DNA from 2 places in the Chryseobacterium sp. 3008163 genome. Region 2 is predicted to be linked to the other one. Evidence: riboswitches for the same ligand, from Rfam matches in the RefSeq annotation. Region 2 holds a riboswitch; the other holds the start of a gene.
What was found. Region 2 has a riboswitch for S-adenosylmethionine ahead of EAG08_RS23130 (alpha/beta fold hydrolase). Riboswitches for the same ligand answer to the same signal wherever they lie in the genome.
Positions count from the first base shown of each region.

Region 1 (4,438 bases), 140 kb from region 2:
AATCTATGTTGTCGATACATTTTGCGGGACTAATGAAGATACAAGACTAAAAGTAAGATTTATCGTTGAAGTTGCGTGGCAGGCGCATTTCGTTACAAATATGTTCATCCGTCCATCTCATTACGATTTAGAAAACTACGGAGAACCAGATTTCACAGTAATTAATGGTTCAAAAACTACCAACCCAAATTGGGAAGAGCAGGAATTGAATTCTGAAAATTTTGTGATGTTCAACCTTACAGAAAAGCTTCAGATTATTGGTGGAACTTGGTACGGCGGAGAAATGAAAAAAGGAATGTTTGCGATGATGAATTATTACCTTCCGTTAAAAGGTATGGCATCGATGCACTGTTCTGCTAACGTTGGTGAAGAAGGAGATGTAGCGTTATTCTTCGGACTTTCGGGAACAGGAAAAACAACTTTGTCTGCAGATCCTAAAAGATATTTAATTGGTGACGATGAGCACGGTTGGGATAACAACGGAGTTTTCAACTATGAAGGTGGATGTTATGCTAAAGTAATCGATTTGTCAGCAGAAAAAGAACCGGATATTTTCAGAGCGATTAAAAGAGACGCGCTTCTAGAAAATGTTGTGGTTAATGATGGAGTTGCTGATTACAAAGACGGTTCAATCACAGAAAATACGAGAGTTTCTTATCCGATTTATCATATTAATAAAATCGTTTTACCTTCTAAAGCAGGTCACGCAAGCAAGATTGTTTATCTTTCGGCTGATGCTTTCGGAGTTTTGCCTCCGGTTTCTATTTTAGATGAAAACCAGGCTCAATATCATTTCCTTTGCGGTTATACTTCAAAATTAGCTGGAACAGAGAGAGGAATTACAGAACCGGAACCATCTTTCTCTCCGGCATTTGGTGAAGCATTCTTAACATTGCACCCAACTATGTATTCTAAAACATTGATTGGTAAAATGAAAGAGCACGGAGCAAAAGCTTATTTAGTGAACACAGGTTGGAACGGAACAGGAAAAAGAATTTCTCTAAAAGATACAAGAGCAATTATTGATGCAATTATCGACGGATCAATTGAAAATGCTGAGAAAACTACAATCCCTGTAATGAATTTAGAAATTCCAACTTCATTGCCGAATGTTTCTGAAGGTATTTTAGATCCGAGAGATACATACAATGATGTTGCAGAATGGGAAGAAAAAGCAAAAGATCTTGCTGCAAAATATATTAAGAACTTCGAGCAGTACTGCGGTAATGACGAAGCCAAAAAGCTGATTGCCTCTGGTCCTCAATTGCAGGAACAGACCATTTAGAAATAGTGAGAAGCCTCATCGATTGATGAGGCTTTTTTATTTTAAAGAAAAATCGGTATAATCAGTTTGATCTGCGAGAGCAAAATTCACACATTTATCTGTGAAAATCTGTGCAATCCGTGAGGAACTATTTTAAACTCAAAATCGCCAGTCGATATCCCTCCATCCCAAAACCAGACAAAACTGCATCCGTACAAGCTGCCGTTACAGATTTCTGCCTAAATTCTTCTCTTTTGTAAATATTACTGATGTGAACTTCCACTTTCAGTTTCTGAATATTTTTTAAACAATCCGCAATTGCATAAGAATAATGTGTGAAAGCTCCCGGATTAATCACAACCGCATCAAAATCACCTTTCTGAAGTCTGTTAATTAGTTCGCCTTCAATGTTTGACTGATAATAATGCAGTTCGTGAGAAGTGAACTCAGACTTTAGTTTTTCTAAATAATCTTCCATGGAAATGCTTCCATAGATTTCAGGTTCTCTTGTGCCTAGAAGATTCAGATTCGGGCCGTTGATGATTAAAACTTTCATAGGATAAATTTAAAAAGTTTTTTCAATAAGTAGAAAGCTTTTCCATTTTAAATCATTTTTTTCGAATTACATTATTTTTAATGATATTTATCATATTCTATAATTTAATATTTTTTGTAACGCTCTATTTTAGTGTTTTTTAAGAATATATTAAGTTAATTTTCATTAAATAATAATTTGAAACTTAAAAGTCTACTTGTTTTGTAGACTAATTGTTTTTAGATTTGCACTCATATTTCGATCGGCTTATAAAGAAAGATGGAGGGAACTGACCCTGTGAAGTCTTAACAACCTGCTCTGCGCAAGGTGTTAAATTCAGCCTTTAAAGGAAAAATAAGCAATTGGTTAATCGTATTTATCGATGCCTTTTGCCGTCTTTTCTGCAAAGGGTTATTTTTTAATAATTGATAAATAAAATGGATTATGATTAACAAAAATTTAATTAATTCTAAAATTTGGATTCCTCCCGTTGCTGTATTTTTCTTAGGAATTATCAATCTACATGGGCAGGAAACAAAAAAAGATTCACTACGCGAACAGGAAATAGATGAAGTCGTAGTGGTCGCTTACGGTAAAGCGAAAAAAACAAGTTACACAGGTTCTGTGGCAACAATTTCCAGCGAAAAAATAAATAACAGACCGGTAACCAATATTACCAAAGCTTTGGAAGGCCAGGTTCCTGGACTTCAGGCGGTGAGTTCTTCGGGACAACCAGGAGCCACAGCTTCTATCCGTATTCGTGGGATTGGCTCGGTAAGTGCTTCCAGCAATCCTTTGTTTGTGGTTGACGGAATTCCTTTTGACGGAAACATCAACTCTATAAGTCCGAATGATATTGAATCCATCAGTGTTTTGAAAGATGCTACAGCAAGTTCACTATACGGATCAAGAGCGGCCAACGGAGTGATTATTGTCACCACAAAATCCGGTAAAAAAGGTGAGGCAAAGGTCAACTTTAATATCAGTCAGGGATTTTCTAGTAGAGCGGTTAAAGATTATGAGCAGGTGAATACCGATCAGTATTTTCAGCTGTATTGGGAAGCTTTGAGAAATGGGTATAAATCGAGTCAGGTCTCTTCACAGCAGGCGGCACAGATGGCAAGTGATAATTTAGTACCAGCTTTAGGGATCAATCCTTATGGTTCAAATTTTGCAAAACCGGTCGGAACAGACGGGAAGCTTTTGTCTGGTGCAAATGCTTTATGGAATGACGACTGGAGAGATATTCTTCAAAGAGTAGCCGCAAGAAGTCAGGTTGATCTGGATTTCAGTGGTGGCAGTGAAAAAAGCAATTATTATTTCTCTTTAGGTTATCTCGATGATAAAGGAATTGCCATTGGTTCAGGTTTTACGAAATACAGCACAAGACTGAAAATTAATTCTGAAGTCAAAAAATGGTTGAACGTAGGAGCTAATTTAAGTTATACCAACAGTCTTCAGGAAGCGCCGCCTTCATCAGATTCTAGGACGGATAATATCATTAATGCGGCAAGAGTCATCCCTTCGTTTTATCCTTATTACGAAAGAAATGTAGATGGAAGCCACAGATTAGATGCCAATGGAAATTACATTTATGACTTTGGAAAATACCGTCCAACAAGTGCTTTACAGAATCAAAATGCAGCAGCGACGTTGCCTTTAGATAAAAATGAAAACAGAGAAGATAACTTTTCAGGAAAAGGGTTTTTAGACTTTACTTTTTTACCAGAATTGAAATTTAAATCTAGTTTTTCTGTTGATTTGGTGAATTACAACGGTCACTTTTATTCAAATCCTTTGATTGGGCAGGGAAGTGAGATCGGTGGTTCAGTAACAAAAACAAACTCAAGAACGCTGTCTTATACGACCAGTAATATTCTGACTTTTGATAAAAAATTCAACCAGCATCACTTTAATATTTTGGCGGGTCAGGAATTTTATCATTACGAATTTCAAACCATCTCTGGAAACAGAAGCCAATTTTCACTTCCCTATTATTACGAGCCGGATGCGGCAGCTTTGTTGGGTGGATTCAGTGGAAACAGCGATAAATTAGGCTTGTTAAGTTTCTTGGGAAAAGTGGAATATGATTTTAAAAATAAATATTTCGTTTCCGGATCGGTAAGGGCAGATGGTTCTTCAAGATTTTCTCCTGAAAACAGATGGGGGACGTTCTGGTCAGTCGGTGGTTCTTGGAGGGCTTCGAATGAAGATTTCATTAAAGATTTAAATATATTCGATCAGCTGACTCTTCGTGCAAGTTATGGAGGACAGGGAAATGACAAATTGAGCACGTATTATGCGTATCAAAGTCTGTATACCTTTTATAACAACTTAGGTGAAGGCGGTACGGTGGCAAGCAGGCTTCCTACTCCGGATTTGAAATGGGAAACCAACCTCAATCTGAATGTAGGTTTGGAATTTGCCATTCTGAAAAACAGAATCAAAGGAAATGTAGAATATTTCCAACGTCAGAGTCAAGATCTTTTGTTTGATATGCCTTTGGCTCCGTCAGTGGGTTTCAGCGGATATCAGGCAAATATCGGAGAATTAAAAAATACAGGTTTTGAATTTTCTCTATTTACAACGCCCGTTAAAACTGATGACTTTCAATGGGATGTTGATATGAATCTGAGTAC
Region 1 is NZ_CP033070.1:2,018,509-2,022,946, reverse strand. It holds gene pckA (phosphoenolpyruvate carboxykinase (ATP)) at 1-1,285, shown strand, start outside; gene EAG08_RS09165 (type II 3-dehydroquinate dehydratase) at 1,413-1,820, opposite strand; SAM riboswitch class I at 2,064-2,160, shown strand; gene EAG08_RS09160 (SusC/RagA family TonB-linked outer membrane protein) at 2,244-4,438, shown strand, end outside.
Region 1: another riboswitch for S-adenosylmethionine. It lies ahead of EAG08_RS09160 (SusC/RagA family TonB-linked outer membrane protein); the one in region 2 lies ahead of EAG08_RS23130 (alpha/beta fold hydrolase).

Region 2 (4,438 bases):
ATTTGGTGAACAAAGTATGCGTAGACCCGAAAACCGATTGACAACTTACAATATGGTCACCTGCATTCAATAAAGTTGCAAAAGTTGAATAAATAGCAGCCATTCCTGTCGCGAAAGCATAACCTGCTTCTGCACCTTCCATCTTCACGATCTTATCCGTAAATTCTGTAACATTAGGATTTGAAAATCGACTGTACAGATTTTTTGATTTTTCTTCGGCAAAACTCGCTCTCATATCTTCTGCATCTTCAAAAACAAAGCTTGAAGTAAGATACAAAGGTGTAGAATGCTCATCAAACTGAGATCTCTCGGTTTGAGTTCTTATGGCTAAAGTTTCAAAATTGTTTGATGGTTGATGGTTTTCAGTTGTTCGTTTATCTTGGCTCATTTTTTTATATCTTGGTTCTTAAATCTTGTCTCTCGGGTCTTATTTTGCTTCGCTCAGTCGTAAAATATCACCAAAAACTCCTCTCGCAGTAACTTTTGCTCCCGCCCCGGCTCCCATGATGACGATCGGATTTTCACCATAACTTTCGGTGTAAATTTCAAAAATTGAATCTGAACCTTTTAACTGTCCTAAAGCGGAAGTTGCCGGCACAGAAATTAGTTTTACATCTAGTTCACCTTTTTCTTTCTGTAAATCTCCATGCAAATCACCAACGTATCTTAGAACATGATTCGACTCCTGACTGTTCTTGATTTGATCGTACTCATCATCCAACTCTTCTAATCTTGATAGAAATTCCTGTTTTGAAACCGAAAGCAAAGCTTCAGGTACCAAATTCTGAATATTGATGTCCGTAAATTCATTAATTAAATCTAATTCTCTCGCCAAAATCAATAGTTTTCTTGCAACATCATTTCCTGATAAATCTTCTCTTGGATCTGGTTCAGTGAAACCTTTTTCTAAAGCTTCATTTACGATTGTTGAAAACTTGTCGTTTCTTAAAGAAAAATTATTGAACACGTAACTCAATGTTCCCGAGAAAACGCCTTTAATCCTTGTGATATTTTCACCGGATAGGTGTAGAAGTTTAATTGTATCAATCAAAGGTAAACCTGCACCTACATTGGTTTCGTAAAGATATTTTTTATTGTTTTTATTCAACGTATATCTTAGTTTACGATATTCTTCAATCGGAAGTGTGTTGAAAATTTTATTTGACGAAACCAAATCAAAACCATTTTCTGCCAAAGCCTGATAGTTTTTCACAAAATCAACACTCGCCGTATTATCAACAACGATAAGATTTTCAAGTTGGTTTTCTTTTGAGAAATTAATTAACTCGTCAACATTTGAAGTTTTTTCGGCTGCAAAAACCTCATCGCTCCATGTATTATCAAACCCTTTTTTATTAAAAGCAATTTTTCTGGAGTTAGCAACTGCCACAACTTTCAAGTGTATATTTTTTCTTCTTTTAATTTCTTCTGAAGAATGTAAAACCTGCTCAATTAAAGTCTTTCCAACATTTCCATGACCAATGATTGCTAAGTGAACCGTTTTTGGTTTTTTGAAAATTTCCGATTCAATGATATTTTTACTTTTCTCATCCTGTGAAGAAGTTACAACAATATTGATGCGCTTCTCGCTTGAATTTTGGTTTAAAAGCAACGGGAAAACATTGTTCCTCGCCAGCTCAGAAAGTATTTTATTCAGATCATCTGCCACAAAACCAATGACAGAAACATTGTTAATGCTATAAATTTGTGAAACCTTTCCCGATTTTCTTTCAGCAGCAAATTCGTCAATCAGACAATTAACCGCTTTCTCAGAATCGTCTTCGTGTACAAGAATCGAAAGTCCGTTCTCAACGGCTTGCTGAGAAATTACTCCTACACTGATTCGCGCCAAAGTAAGCGCTTTAAAAACCCTACCGTCAATCCCGATTTCTCCTAAGAAGTCTGCTCCTTCAAATTTGATGATTGATCTGTTTTTTAAAAATTTTATTTCGTTTGCATTAGTCTTATTCATCTCTACTTATTTATTTGTTTTTGCGTGATGGAATTCCACAGAGTTCCATTTCTACAAAATATTTTTTATGATATAATTTAATTGTTCGTATTCCATTAAAAAGGCGTCGTGCCCATGAATTGATTTGATCTCGTGATAGAAGACATCCTCTTTTTCAGTTTTCAGCTTTTTAAAACACATTCGGATTTCAGAAGCCGGGAAAAATAAGTCGGTATCTACAGAGATCATGTGCATTCGTGCTTTGATTTTACCTAAATCTTTATCGTTTGCATTAATGTTCATGAGTAAATGATTCATCAATTGATAAGATTTTAAACTAAATCTTTCGGCAAGAGATTTACCGTGATAATTCAACCAGTCTTCAGATTCTAACTTTCGTTTTTCCTGATTAAATTTATTTTGAAATCTTTCATTTAAAGATTGAGGTGTTCTGTAACACAACATCGCATGAATTCTGGCTTTCTGAAGTGGCTCATCATTTCCGTTTAATAAAAATTGCTGAACCAGACATTGAGCGTGCAACCAATCATGAGTTTTAGAATCGCAGGCAATAGGAATAAAAATTTCTGCCAGATTTGGCTTTTTAGCAAGCATTTCCCAACCGATTCCACCTCCGAGCGAACCTCCGATAATGGCGTATACGTTTTTAATATTTAAAGTCTCAAGACCTTGCAGAAATATATTAGCAATGTCTGAAGGGGTGAAATCTGAATATTCATCAATAAAAAAATCATCATATCCGTTTCCGGGGATATTGAAACAGAGAACTGTATATTTATTTGTATCAATAACCTGATTTTCACCAATCAACTGCTTCCACCAACCTTTTTCTCCGGATACATTTGAGTTTCCGGTTAAAGCATGATTGATCAAAATAATGGGTGCAGAAAACAAGTCTTTCCCAAAAAGCTGATAGCTTAATGAGATATGATATTCCTTTTGGGAATTGGTTTGATACAAAAAATTAATATGTTGCAGTTCTGTTTTCAATTTTATATTATTTAAAATAAATTTGAAAATGCCATGAGAAATGGCTGAAAAGAACTTCAGTAAGTTATCTGTCCAAAATAAAATTTTATTTGGTAGAACGTAGCACCTTCTTCGCTTGCGCAAAGGGTTGCTAAGGTTTCACAGGGTCTATCCCTCAACCTTTCTTGATAACATTTTCAATATGTAAATGAACGAATGGTGCAAAGATAATACATTTCTCTTAAAAAAATAAATAAATTTTATTTATCGTTAAAAATCCCTTCATTAAAAGCATTTCAGAAGGATGTTAAGAATTATTAAGCTTAAAAAAATTGGTTTTTTTTGTCAAAAAATCTACCTTAGCAATGAAAAATGATGTTATATGAGTGTTGAGAAGCAAAGACTAAAGGATAAAAACTGGTTGAATTGGGGACCTTACGTAAGCAACAGACAGTGGGGAAATGTACGCGAAGACTACAGCCCAAACGGTGATGCGTGGCGCTTTGCCAATCACAACAATGCCGAAAGTTATGCTTATCGCTGGGGCGAAGAGGGTATTGCCGGAATCTCAGATACCAAACAGCTTTTTTGTTTTGCGCTCTCATTTTGGAATAAGAATGACGAAAGAATAAAAGAACGATTTTTCGGACTGAGCAATCCTCAGGGAAATCATGGTGAAGACATCAAAGAAATTTTCTACTATTTAGATAACACACCCACTCATAGCTATATGAAAATGGTGTACAAATATCCCATCAATAAATTTCCTTACGAAGATTTAGTCGCTGAAAACGGAAGACGAAGCAAGAATGAACCCGAGTATGAAATCATAGACACCGGAATCTTCGATAAGGATGAATACTTTGATATTTTTATTGAATATTGCAAAGGGAATATTGATGACATTCTGGTACGAGTTACGGTTTGTAATCGAAGTAATCAAGATGCACCGATTGTCGTTTTACCGACTGCGTGGTACAGAAACAACTGGAAATGGGGTTATAATGAATATCAAGGACAGCTGGAAGATTCTCATGAAGGATGCATCAACATCAATCACGACAGCATTACTTTAAAAAAGTTTTATTCTAAAAACAGAAATGCCCAGCGGGTATTTTGTGATAATGAAACTAATAATTCAAAACTTTACGGAAGTCCGGAAGTTGAGAATGCCTATTATAAAGACGGAATCAACGATTTTGTAATTCATCAAAAAAACACAATTAATCCTGAAAAGAAGGGCTCCAAAGCATCATTTATTATAGAAGAAAACATAAAAGCTGGAGAGTATGAAGTTTTTGAATTCCGGTTGTCTTCAAATGATTTAGATAATCCATTTTATGATTTTGAAAGTATTTTTAATGCAAGACTTTCGGAAGCAAATGAATTTTACGAAGAAATTCAGCAGGATGTTCCGAACGAAGACGAAAGAAATGTGCAGCGACAAGCCTTTGCAGGACTTCTTTGGAATAAACAATTTTACCATTACAATGTAGG
Region 2 is NZ_CP033070.1:1,877,397-1,881,834, forward strand. It holds gene EAG08_RS08455 (O-succinylhomoserine sulfhydrylase) at 1-388, opposite strand, end outside; gene EAG08_RS23125 (ACT domain-containing protein) at 428-1,972, opposite strand; gene EAG08_RS23130 (alpha/beta fold hydrolase) at 2,024-2,962, opposite strand; SAM riboswitch class I at 3,024-3,136, opposite strand; gene EAG08_RS08465 (MGH1-like glycoside hydrolase domain-containing protein) at 3,324-4,438, shown strand, end outside.